Regions from separate parts of the Dactylosporangium sp. NPDC050588 genome, predicted to be linked through region 1. Evidence: riboswitches for the same ligand, from Rfam matches in the RefSeq annotation. Region 1 holds a riboswitch; each other region holds the start of a gene.
The links. Region 1 has a riboswitch for cobalamin ahead of AB0I21_RS26655 (ribonucleoside-diphosphate reductase subunit alpha). Riboswitches for the same ligand answer to the same signal wherever they lie in the genome.
Positions count from the first base shown of each region.

Region 2: linked by a shared signal. The riboswitch ahead of metE (5-methyltetrahydropteroyltriglutamate--homocysteine S-methyltransferase) and the one ahead of AB0I21_RS26655 (ribonucleoside-diphosphate reductase subunit alpha) in region 1 are both predicted to bind cobalamin.
Region 3: linked by a shared signal. The riboswitch ahead of cobN (cobaltochelatase subunit CobN) and the one ahead of AB0I21_RS26655 (ribonucleoside-diphosphate reductase subunit alpha) in region 1 are both predicted to bind cobalamin.
Region 4: linked by a shared signal. The riboswitch ahead of bluB (5,6-dimethylbenzimidazole synthase) and the one ahead of AB0I21_RS26655 (ribonucleoside-diphosphate reductase subunit alpha) in region 1 are both predicted to bind cobalamin.

Region 1 covers NZ_JBFAJA010000039.1:57,321-60,248, forward strand. The annotation lists gene AB0I21_RS26650 (DeoR family transcriptional regulator) at 1-232, shown strand, start outside; cobalamin riboswitch at 1,188-1,399, shown strand; gene AB0I21_RS26655 (ribonucleoside-diphosphate reductase subunit alpha) at 1,533-2,928, shown strand, end outside.
Region 2 covers NZ_JBFAJA010000071.1:47,424-50,351, forward strand. The annotation lists gene metE (5-methyltetrahydropteroyltriglutamate--homocysteine S-methyltransferase) at 1-844, opposite strand, end outside; cobalamin riboswitch at 975-1,197, opposite strand; gene AB0I21_RS39820 (DUF4437 domain-containing protein) at 1,234-2,127, opposite strand; gene AB0I21_RS39825 (TetR/AcrR family transcriptional regulator C-terminal ligand-binding domain-containing protein) at 2,212-2,769, shown strand; gene AB0I21_RS39830 (arylmalonate decarboxylase) at 2,766-2,928, shown strand, end outside.
Region 3 covers NZ_JBFAJA010000154.1:9,500-12,427, reverse strand. The annotation lists gene cobN (cobaltochelatase subunit CobN) at 1-973, opposite strand, end outside; cobalamin riboswitch at 1,012-1,234, opposite strand; gene AB0I21_RS55310 (precorrin-3B synthase) at 1,320-2,459, shown strand; gene AB0I21_RS55305 (precorrin-8X methylmutase) at 2,456-2,928, shown strand, end outside.
Region 4 covers NZ_JBFAJA010000018.1:124,885-127,812, reverse strand. The annotation lists gene AB0I21_RS15070 (MBL fold metallo-hydrolase) at 1-453, shown strand, start outside; gene AB0I21_RS15065 (metallophosphoesterase) at 593-1,279, shown strand; cobalamin riboswitch at 1,367-1,571, shown strand; gene bluB (5,6-dimethylbenzimidazole synthase) at 1,609-2,229, shown strand; gene AB0I21_RS15055 (roadblock/LC7 domain-containing protein) at 2,279-2,785, opposite strand; gene AB0I21_RS15050 (hypothetical protein) at 2,782-2,928, opposite strand, start outside.

The DNA of each region.
Region 1 (2,928 bases):
GATCGTCGCGGCCGCCGTGCGCAACGAGCGCACCACGGTCCTGCTGATCGGCGGAATCCGTACCCCCGGTGGCAGTCATGCCGGGCCCCAGACCGAACGGACGCTGCAGGCGCTGAATCTCGACATCGCGATCGTCCAGGTGCTGAGCCACCCGGCCCATGACACCCTCGCCGCCGCGACCGACCGGGCCTTGCTGGAGCGCGCCGCCCAGCGTGTGCTCCTGCAGCCCTGACCGCGCCGAACCTGTGCCCGTTCGGGGGTCGGGATGTTGGGCTTGCTGAGCGCCGAGGCATCGACCGAGGTCATGTCACAGCCGCCCGACTTGGCGTTGTACAGGACATGGTCGGCCGCAATCAGGGGGTCACCGCCCAGCTGTGCCAACTGGGCATACGCGGTTCGCTCGTCGAACCACCGACCCCGGGCCGAGGCGCCGAGGCAGGCCAAATGAACCAGCTCACCGACCACTTCGACGCCTGGCGACGCCATGACATCGCGGGCGTCCTGGCGACACTGACCGACGACTGCGTGATCATCGAGTGTTACGGGCCGACCTACCGCGGCCGACACCGCGTCGAGCAATGCCAACAGCACCGGCCTCGCCGCGCAGGCGCTGCGCGGCGCCGGCCGGCCGGTCGCCTGGCTCAAGGCCCGCGGATTCCTGCTCGGCCTGCAGGTGCGCTGCTCCGGCCCGGCCGCCGACCGCGGCGCGATCACCTACACGACGACCGGGTTCGACCCGGCCACCGCGATCCGCGCGACCGCGCAGGCCGTGCCCGGTCTGACCGGCGCCGGCTTCGCCACCCTCACCGCCGCCGACTCGCAGGCCGCGGCGCCGGGTTCACCGTCACCGGCACCCAGCGCTGGAGCCTCGCCTTCATCTGCCGGATCAACGGCAAGCCCACCGCCGCCACGGAGCCATGCGTCAACACCCCGCCGGCGTCGGCGTACTGGTCCTACTGGCACGCAGTGCCCGGCGGTGCCTGGAACTACAGCAGCCTCGGCGCCACCGGTTACGACCCCGCCATCGGTACCGTCGAGGGCTGGGCGTTCGGGTCCGGCGCCCCGCCCTCCGTCCCCGCGTGACCACGGCCGGGTCCGCCGGTGCCGGCCGGCGGACCCGGCTGTGAGCTACGGCACGACACGCCGACACAGGATCTGGTGTTGTGAATTCTCGCCCGCACCCATATATGGTGTCGCTTGCAGCTGGTTCGGCCGCGCTTCGGTGCGGTCGTGGCAACAGGGAACCCGGTGTGAGTCCGGGACTGCCCCGCAGCGGTGAGTGGGAACGAACGCTGTCATTGAGCACTGGACCGTGAGGTCTGGGAAGCGACGGCCAGTAGGTGACCGGAGACGGTCGCGCCCGCGAGTCCGAAGACCTGCCAGCGCACCGCGCGCCGAGGGCGGCGTGCGGTGGTCGGATGCCGCGTGGGACGGCTGACGCCATCGCCAGGTGCTCCTCGCGTGCGCCTTTCTGTGGCGGGCTTCCCCCTGCGTTCATCCGGTGGTGATGAGCAGGCGACGAGGGGGAGCACATGACGGTGACGCAGGACCAGGCGACGGCCGGGAAGGCGCCGGAGCAGCGCCGGCACGCGATGCAGGTCCGCAAGCGCAACGGCGACCTGGAGCCGGTCGACGTCAACAAGATCGTGAAGGCGGTCGAGCGATGGGTCGCCGACCTCGACGAGGTCGACCCGCTGCGGGTGGCGACGAAGACGATCAGCGGACTGTACGACGGGGCGACGACGGCGGAGCTGGACAAGCTGTCGATCCAGACGGCGGCGGAGCTGATCGGTGAGGAGCCGCAGTACTCGCGGCTCGCGGCGCGGCTGCTCGCGGCGTACGTCGACAAGGAGGTCCGCGGGCAGGGCGTGGCGAGCTTCAGCCAGGCGATCCGGCACGCGCACCAGCAGGGCCTCATCAGCGACGACACCGCGGCGTTCGTAGCCCGCAACGCCCGCAAGCTCGACGACGCCGTCGACGTCGACGGCGACCTGCGCTTCGAGTACTTCGGGCTGCGGACCGTCGCCGACCGGTACCTGCTGCGCCACCCTTCGTCGAGACTGGTCGTGGAGACCCCGCAGTACTGGCTGCTGCGCGTCGCGTGCGGGCTGTCGCAGACCCCGGGTGAGGCGATCGGTTTCTACCGGCTCATGTCGTCCCTCGCGTATCTGCCGAGCTCGCCGACGCTGTTCAACTCCGGCACCGCGCACACCCAGATGTCGTCGTGTTTCCTGGTCGACTCGCCCCGCGACGAGCTCGACTCGATCTACGAGCGCTACCACCAGGTCGCGAAGCTGTCGAAGTTCTCCGGCGGGATCGGCATCTCCTGGTCCCGGGTGCGCGGCCGGGGCGCGCTCATCCGCGGCACGAACGGCAAGTCCAACGGCATCGTGCCGTTCCTGAAGACCCTGGACGCGGGTGTTGCCGCCGTCAACCAGGGCGGCCGGCGCAAGGGCGCCGCGTGCGTGTACCTGGAGCCGTGGCACCCGGACATCGAGGAGTTCCTGGAGCTGCGCGACAACACCGGCGAAGAGGCCCGCCGCACCCACAACCTGAACCTCGCGAACTGGATCCCGGACGAGTTCATGCGCCGGGTCGAGGCCGACGCCGATTGGTCGCTCATCGACCCGTCCGACGCGCCGGAGCTGCCCGACCTGTTCGGTGCCGAGTTCGACGAGGCGTACCGCGTCGCCGAGAAGCACGCGGTGCGCACCGTCAAGGCCCGCGACCTGTACGGGCGGATGATGCGCACCCTGGCGCAGACCGGCAACGGCTGGATGACGTTCAAGGACCGCTCCAACGCGCTGTCGAACCAGACGGGCGCGCCCGGCAACACGATCCACCTGTCCAACCTGTGCACCGAGATCCTCGAGGTCAACAGCGACGACGAGACGGCGGTCTGCAACCTCGGCTCGATCAACCTCGGCG
Region 2 (2,928 bases), on a different contig from region 1:
TGCCGCCGAGGGGGCCGGCGGCCGCGAGCCGGTCGAGGTTGCCGGGGCCGGCGACGAGATCGAGGCCGATCGCCTCGACCGGCGTGTCCAGCAGGGCCGGCAGGGCGTCGCCGATCTCGCCGAAGTACGTGGCGACGAAGAGCTCGGGCCGGGCCCTGAGCGCGCCGAGCCGGGCGTAGGCGCGGCGCAGCGCGGCGATCTCGTCCGGGCCGCGGTCGGTGGCGTAGGCGGGCTCGTCCAGCTGTACCCACGAGACACCCGCATCCGCGAGGGCGGCGAGGATCTCGGCGTAGACGCCGACCAGGTCGTCGAGCCGGGCGAACGGGTCGTCGCCCTTGGCCAGCAGCAGGAACGTGGCCGGTCCGACCAGCACCGGCCGGGTCTCGACGCCCAGGGCGCGGGCCTCGGCGTGCTCCCGCAGCGCCTTGGCCGGGTCGGCGGCGAAGACGGTGTCGGGTCCGATCTCCGGCACCAGGTAGTGGTAGTTGGTGCCGAACCACTTCGTCAGTTCGAGCGCCGGCTCGGCGTCCACGCCGCGGGCCATGGCGAAGTACGTGTCGAGCTTCGACAGCCCGAGCGCGGTGAACCGCGTGGGTGTCGCCCCGACCGCGACGGCGGTGTCGAGGACGTGGTCGTAGTAGGAGAACGTGTTCGACGGGATCGCCGCGAGGCGGGCGTTGCGCAGCGTCTGCCACACGTCGGCGCGCAGCGTCGCCGCCGTGCGCTCCAGGGTGTCCTCGTCGATGGTGCCGGCCCAGTAGGCCTCGACGGCCCGCTTCAGCTCGCGGTTTCCGCCGATGCGTGGGTAGCCGAGCACGGTGCTCAGCCCGAATGTGGTGCTCATGTGTCCCCTCGGTGCACAGTCACGACGGCCGGACTGGCACGGGGGGACGCCACCGGCCGCACGGCGGCGCGCCGCGTGGGCCGGTCGATGGCGTCGGCCGTCCCGCGCGGCCTCCGACCACCGCACGCCGGGCGGCGCGCGGTGCGCTGGCAGGTCTTCGGACTCGCGGGCGTGACCCTGGATGTCGTCCAGGGTCGCCTACTGGCCGTCGCTTCCCAGGCCTTGCGGCCCAGTGCTCAATGACGGCGGTCGTTCCCACTCACCGCTGCGGGGCAGTCCCGGATTCGCACCGGATTCCCTGTTGCCACGGCCGGTCCCGGAGGACCGGCCGAACCAGCTGCACTCATCACCATACATACGCACCGCCGCGGGAGCGGGTGTCGGCTGCGTCACTGGTGCGTGGGGTCGCTCCAGCGGCCGATGCTGCGGGAGCGGACCGGCTCGATGAACCGCGGCGCGGCGCTGTGCGGGAAGCCCTCGCCCCAGTTGGTGGCGTCGCCGTGCATCTGGACGCGGGCGTTGTCGGTGTACCAGTCGACGAGGTCCGCGTCGGAGCGCACGATCCACGTGCAGCCGGCCTCGGCGTCGGCGGTGAAGTCGCCGTGGCGGATCAGCGGCGGACGCCAGAAGTACGTGCCGGGCCACATCTTGCCGAAGTTGTAGTCGAAGCCGCCGTCGAGGCAGTACGCCTCCTCGGAGCACGGGTGGTGCGCGAGCGGCACCTCCCGCCAGCCGGGCTTGGCCTTGATGAGCCGGGTGTAGAAGCCGGTCTTCTCGTCGCGGTGCAGCAGCTTGATGAACAGGCCCGGCACCGGCGTGCCGCCGAGGTCGAAGCGCATCGGGGAGCCGTCCTTGACGTCGATCCACGGCATCCGGGCACTGTCGAGCACGACGAGCTTCTGGTCGGGACGCACGGTTTCGCGGTCCTTGGTCTCAGGGTGGAAGTGCCAGTCGCCGTACTCGCGGAACAGCAGGATCTCCGTGCCGGCAGCCGCCGTGACCGGCGGGGTCCACACGCCGGCGGGCGCGGTCCAGTAGCCCTCCGGCCCGAGGACGGTGTCGCCGATGACGACCTGTCCGGACAGCACGAACCATTCGGTGTCCGCGTCGTGTACGCCGGCGGGCCGCGACCAGTCGCCGGTGAAGCGGACCTTCAGCGAGGCCGACCCGTCCTCCTCGTCGTAGCTGAGGTTGCGCTGCTCGGCGGTGCCGGTGGCGTGCTGGAACTCGGCGAGGTGCCAGATCAGGTCACGCTCGTCGACGATCTCCACGTGCGGGCGCATGGTGTGCCTCCAGGCTCGGCAGCAGTTTCCGGTGCGGAATGTATCGCTTAATAGTTTCGCGTACAAGGTGTACCGTCAACGCTCGTGACCCGACCTGGCCGACCCGCCGGCCCCACCTCCGACACCGAGACCGTCGTGCTGACCGCGGCCCTGGAGCTGCTCCTGGCCGAGGGTGCGGCGGCGCTGACCGCGCAGCGGCTGCACCAGGTCACCGGCGTGTCCCGGTCGACCATCTACCGGCACTGGCCCTCGCCCGGCGCGGTGCTCGCCGCGCTGATCGACGTCGCGCCGCTGCCGCCCGGCGCGCCGACCGGCGAGCCGGCGCAGGACCTGCACGCCGCCGTCGACCAGCTGTGCGACCGGCTCCGCGACCGGCCCGTCGGCGCGTTCCTGCAGGCCCTCGTCGTCGCCGCCGCCTCCGACCCGGCGGCGGTGCCGCTGCGCCAGCGCTACGTCACCGACCTCCTGGCGCCGTTCCACACCGTGCTGCGCGCCGCGGGCGCCTCGGCGAAGGACCGCGAGGACGCCGTCGCCGCGATCGTCTCGCCGCTCCTGCTCGACGCGCTGCTGCTGGACCGCCCCGCCGCCCGCGCGCGGGCACACCGCATGGTCTCCGTCGTCTGTCAGGAGTTGACCGCATGACCAACGCCGTCGGGCCGCGCGCCGTCTTCGGCGTCATCGTCCCCAGCACCAACACCGTCGTCGAGCACGACTACTGGAGCGCCCGGGTGCCGGGGGTGGCGTTCCGCGCCGGCTCCATGCACATCCCGAACCCCGCGATGGGCGACGACGCCGGCTTCG
Region 3 (2,928 bases), on a different contig from region 1:
CCTCGGGCCGCAGGTGCCGCAGCCGGGCGTGCGCGACCGCGGTCCCGGCGACCCGGCCGGCCCGCTCCCGGTCGGCGACGTACACGGTGAGGCCGTCGGCGTCGATCTCCTTGAACGAGAACGGCACCGTGATGATCCGGCCGTCGAACTCCGGGATCGCGACCTGCGTCGCGGTGTCCAGCGGCGACAGCCCGTCGTCGTTGGCGTCCCAGGTGTCGCGGGAGCTCGTGAGGCACAGCCCCTGCAGGATCGGCACGTCGAGCGCGGCCAGGGCGCCGACGTCCCACGCCTCGTCCTCGCCGCCGGCCTGCGCGTCGGCGGGCCGGGTGCCACCCGCGGCGAGGACCGTGACGACCAGCGCGTCCGCCTGCCGCAGCGTGTCGAGCAGCTCCGCCGGGGCGGCCCGCAGCGACGAGGCGAACACCGGCAGGGCCCGCCCGCCCGCGTCCTCGACGGCCTCGCAGAGCGTCTCCACGAACGCGGTGTTTCCCGCCAGGTGGTGCGCCCGGTAGTAGATGATCCCGACGGTCGGACCGTCGGCCTTGGACTCCCGGTCCAGCTCCCCCCACGCGGGGGTCTGCACCGGCGGCGCGAACCCGTGGCCGGTCAGCAGGACCGTGTCGGAGAGGAAGTTGTGCAGCTCGGCGAGGTTGGCGGGGCCGCCCTCGGTGAAGTAGGCGTGGGCCTCCGCGGCGACGCCGGCGGGCACCGTCGAGCGGCGCATCAGCTCCGCGTCGGGCAGCGACTCACCGCCGAGCAGCACCACCGGCGCCGGCAGGCGCAGCAGCGTGTCGAACCCCTCCTGCCAGTCGCGGTAGCCGCCCAGGAACCGCACCACGACCAGGTCGGCACCGTCGGCCAGGGCCGGCAGCTCCTCCACGGTGAGGCGGGACGGGTTGGCCAGCCGGAACGCCGCGCCGCTCGCACGGGCGCTGAGCAGGTCGGTGTCGGACGTCGACAGCAGCAGGATCACGCCGGGGTCCTCCCTCGGGGTCCGCGCCCCAAGTCGGTCGGGAAAGGTCCGGCGGCGGAGAGTCTCCTGGCTCCCGGATCGGCGCTCGCCTCCGGCCTTCCCGGGCTCGCACCCGGTGGCCGTCGTCTCCGGCCTCCGGGGCGCTGGGCCCGGTGGCCGTCGTCGGAGGTCCACTCCCCGGTCACAGTGGCGGGACCGCGCCGGATTCACACCGGCTTCCTCCACACGTCGCCGTACAGCACCGCCAACTCTGCCGGTCACGGCTTCCTTGCGTCAAGCTCGCCCGTCCCACCTCGGTGTCGGCTTCCTTGGGTCGGGCGGGGTGCTGCGCAGTAGTATCCGGCGCGTGCAGGCTGCCAGTGGACGTGACGCTCCGGACCGGTGCCCGGGTGCCGTGCAGGTCCACGCGGCGGCCGACGGTGGCCTGGCCCGCGTCAGGCTGCCCGGCGGGCGGCTGCCCGTCCCCGCCCTCGAGGTCCTCCGCGCCGCCGCCGCGGACCTCGGCGACCCCGCCCTGGAGCTCACCTCGCGCGGAAACGTGCAGATCAGAGGGCTGCGGCCGGACGCGTCGCCGGAGCTGGCGGCCAGGCTCACCGCCGCGGGACTGCTGCCGTCGGACACCCACGAGCGGGTCCGCAACATCATCGCCAGCCCGCTCAGCGGCCGCGACGGCCTCGGCGAGCTGGACGTGCGGCCGGTGGTGGCCGCGTTCGACGCCGGGCTGTGCGCCGACCCCGCCCTGGCGGCGCTGCCCGGCCGGTTCCTGGTGACCGTCGACGACGGGCGCGGCGACGTGTCCCCGCTCGGCGGCGACGTCGGCCTGCACGGCGACCGCCTCCTCCTCGCCGGGCTCCCGACCGCGGGCCGGGCCGGTGACGACCCCGCTGAGCTGCTGCTCCGGGCGTCCCGGGCGTTCCTGGACGAGCGCGCGGCGCAGGGCGGCACCGCGTGGCGGCTGGCCGAGCTGACCGACGGCCCGGCCCGGGTGGCGGCCCGCCTGGGGTTCGCCCTCGGTACAGACGTTGACCAGTTCGTAGGCTCGCCCGGGCCGGCGGTCGGACGGACCCCGCAGGTCGGGGGACCGGTCGCGCTGACGGTGGTCGTACCACTCGGGCTGCTGACACCGGAGCAGTCGGCGGCGCTCGTCGCGGCGGCGTCGGGGGAGATCATCGTCACGCCGTGGCGGACCGTCGTCGTGCCCGACGTGCCGGTCGAAGAAGCTGGACGTCTCGAGTCACTGCTGACGACCGCCGGCCTCGGCACCGACCCCGCGACGCCGTGGGCCGGGGTCACGGCGTGCGCCGGCCGGCCCGGCTGCGCGAAGGCCCTCGCCGACGTGCGCGCCGACGCCCGCGCGGCCGTCCTCGGCGGTCTCGACCATGCGTTGCCGGTGCACTGGGTCGGCTGCGAACGGCGCTGCGGCGCACCGAAGGGAAGGCACGTGGAGATGCTCGCGACCGCCGACGGCTACCGGGTGCTGTCATGACGGCTCAGGAGTCCGTCGCAGACGGCGCCGTCCAGGGCGGCGCCTCCGGTTTCGTCACGGACGGTGGTTTCGACTACGTCAAGGACGGCGCGGAGATCTACCGGCGGTCGTTCGCGACGATCCGCGCCGAGGCCGACCTGTCCGCGCTGCCCGCCGACGTCGCCCAGGTCACCGTCCGCATGATCCACGCGTGCGGCATGGTCGACCTCGCCGGTGACGTCGGGTACAGCGCGGACGTCGTGTGCCTCGCCCGCGCCGCCCTGCGCGACGGCGCCCCGATCCTGTGCGACGCGGAGATGGTCGCCTCCGGCGTGACCCGCGCCAGGCTGCCCCGCGACAACGAGGTCCTGTGCACGCTGCGCGACCCGCGGGTCCCGGCGCTCGCCCACGAGCTGGGCACCACCCGCAGCGCCGCCGCCCTCGACCTGTGGGGTCCGCGCCTCGACGGCGCGGTCGTCGCGATCGGCAA
Region 4 (2,928 bases), on a different contig from region 1:
GGCGGCCAGGTCACCGGCCTGGAGCCGTGGTCCCACACCGACCTGCCCCGGCCCGGCGGCGGCCACGTGCGGGTCACCGCCGTCCCCGCGCGGCACGGCCCCGACGGCACCGAGCACCTCACCGGCCCGGTCACCGGGTTCGTCCTGCACGGCGACGGCCTGCCGACCGTCTACGTCAGCGGCGACAACGCGTCGCTGGACGTCGTCGCCGCGGTCGCGGCGCGCTTCCCGTCCGTCGACGTGGCGATCCTGTTCGGCGGCCGGGCCCGCACCGCCCTGCTCGGCGACGCCGACCTCACCCTCGGCGCGGCGGGGATGCTGGCGGCGGCCAGGCTCCTGGACGCGAAGACCGTGGTGCCGGTCCACGTCGACAGCTGGGCCCACTTCACCGAGGGCATCGCCGACGTCCGCGCCGCCTTCGAAACCGCGGGCAGCGCACACCTGCTGCGGTAGCCACGAACCCCCGCGGGCAATGCGCACCCGCCACGGGACCGCCACGGGCAACGCGCACCCGCCGCAGGCGCCGCGGGACCGTCGCGGATGGCGCGCGCCCGCCGCGGTAGCCGCGCGCCGGCCGGGGTAACCGGCAGGGGTGCTCATCGCCCACCTCAGCGACCTCCACCTCGGCGCGCAGCCGACCGACCGGTTCGACCGCGTCATCGCGTACATCGGCAGCCTCCGCGAACCGGTGGACGCCGTGCTCGTCACCGGCGACGTCGCCGACCACGGACTCGACGCCGAATACGCGGCGTTCGGCCGCCTCCGGAAGCTCGGTGTGCCCGTCCTCGCGGTGCCCGGCAACCACGACGACCCGGCCGCGTTCCGGACCGACCGCGCCGAGACCGTGGCGGGGGTGCTGTTCGCGCTGTGCGACTCGTCGGTGCCCGGGCACGCCGAGGGCTGGCTCGACGACGGCACCCTCCGGTGGCTCGACGGCACCCTCGCTGCGGCGGCGGGCACGCCCGCGTTCGTGTGCTGCCATCATCCGCCGGTGCCGGTGGGCAAGCCCGCCGCGGACCAGGTCCGCCAGCTCGGCGCCGGGCGGCTCGCCGACGTCCTCCGCCGCCACCCGGACGTGCTCGCCGTCCTGTGCGGGCACGTCCACAGCGCCGCCGTCGGCACGTTCGCGGGCGTGCCCGTGCTCGCCGCGCCGGGCGTCGAGTCGACGATGGTGCTGCCGTGGGAGCCCGAGGACCGGCCCGAGCCGCCGCCGGCGCTCGCGTTCCACCTCGTCGAGGACGGCCGGCTCACCACCCACTACCGGCTCTGCGTGCCCTGAGCCCCGACGGGCCGCGAATGCCGCGGACTGAGCCCCGACGGGCCGCTATTGCCGCGGCCCGGCCGGGCCGCCGCGTATGCTGCCGGACGGCACGAACTGAAGCGAGGTGCCCCGGGCGACCGGGGAGAATCGGGAAGCCGGTGTGAATCCGGCACGGGCCCGCCGCGGTGATCGGGGAGCTGCCGTCCATGCGCACCAGCGGTGCGCGGTCACTGGCCTCAGGGCTGGGAAGGCGGACGGTGCAGGCGTTGATCCGAGAGTCCGAAGACCGGCCTCGCGGCCACCGGCCGTCCCTGACGGGCGGCCACGAGCAGCGGGAGCCTGCCCTGATGAGCACCGACCTGTACGACGTCGTGCACCGCCGCCGCGACGTGCGCGGCCAGTTCACCGGCGCGCCGATCCCCGGCGACGTCCTCGACCGCGTGCTGGGCGCCGCCCACGCCGCGCCGAGCGTCGGCCTGTCCCAGCCGTGGGACTTCGTCCTCGTCCGCGACCCCGCCCTGCGCGGCGCCTTCCACGACCACGTCCGCACCGAGCGCGACACGTTCGCCGCGACGCTGGACGCCGACCGGGCCGCGGCCTTCGCCCGCATCAAGATCGACGGCGTGCTGGAGGCGACCCTGTCCGTGGTCGTCACGTACGACCCCGGCCGCGGCGGCCCGGCGGTCCTCGGCCGGCACGCGATCGCCGACGCCGGCCTCTACTCCGTCTGCCTCGCCATCCAGAACCTGTGGCTGGCCGCGACCGCGGAGGGGCTCGGCGTCGGCTGGGTGTCGTTCTACCGCGAGCCGTTCGTCCGTGAGCTGCTGGGCGTCCCGGCCGGCATCCGCCCGGTCGCGTGGCTGTGCCTGGGCCCGGTGACCCACCTGGAGTCCGTCCCCGACCTGGAGCGGCACGGCTGGCGCCGCCGGGCCCCGCTCGCCGACGCCGTGCACCACGACCGCTGGTAGCCGGCGCCGCGTGGGGCGGGCACGGTGCCGGGCGGGACCGGGGCGGGGCTCAGAGCAGCGCGGCGAGCTGCTGGCAGGTCGGGCGGGCCTCCAGGTGCAGGCGGGCGACGTTGAGCCCGTCGCTGCCGAGCACCGCGAGCAGCGTGCTGCCGTCCACGGCGTACACGGTGAAGTAGCCGCCGTCGTTGCGCATGGTCGCGTCCCGGAACGGTGACTGCCCCAGCACCAGCGCCACCTGCCGGCCCAGGCCGAACGTCGTCGCCGCGAGCGCGGCCGCGTCGTGCGGCTCGGTGCCTCCGCCGGCGTCGTACGCGCCCAGGTCGTAGGTGACCAGCAGGCCGTCGACGCCGGCGAGCACGCTGCCGCGGACCCCCGGCACGCGCAGGCGCAGGTCCGCCATCGCGGCGCGCACCGGGGACAGAGCGGCGTCGAGCGGCTCCGGCCGCGCGCCCAGCCGCGGCGGCTGCAGCTGGCCGACGCCGCCCCCGGGCTCGAGGCTCTCCCTGCGCGGCAGGCCGTCGGCGTCGGGGGCGCCGCCGAAGAAGCCGGACGTCACAGTTCGAGGCCCTCTTCGATGGCGCGCAGCTGGTGGCGGGCCAGCGCGAGGTTGGCGCGCGCCTTCGCGAGCGCCACGTACAGGAACAACCCGTGACCGTTGCGGGAGTGCAGCGGCCGGATGATGTGGTACTGGCTGTCGAG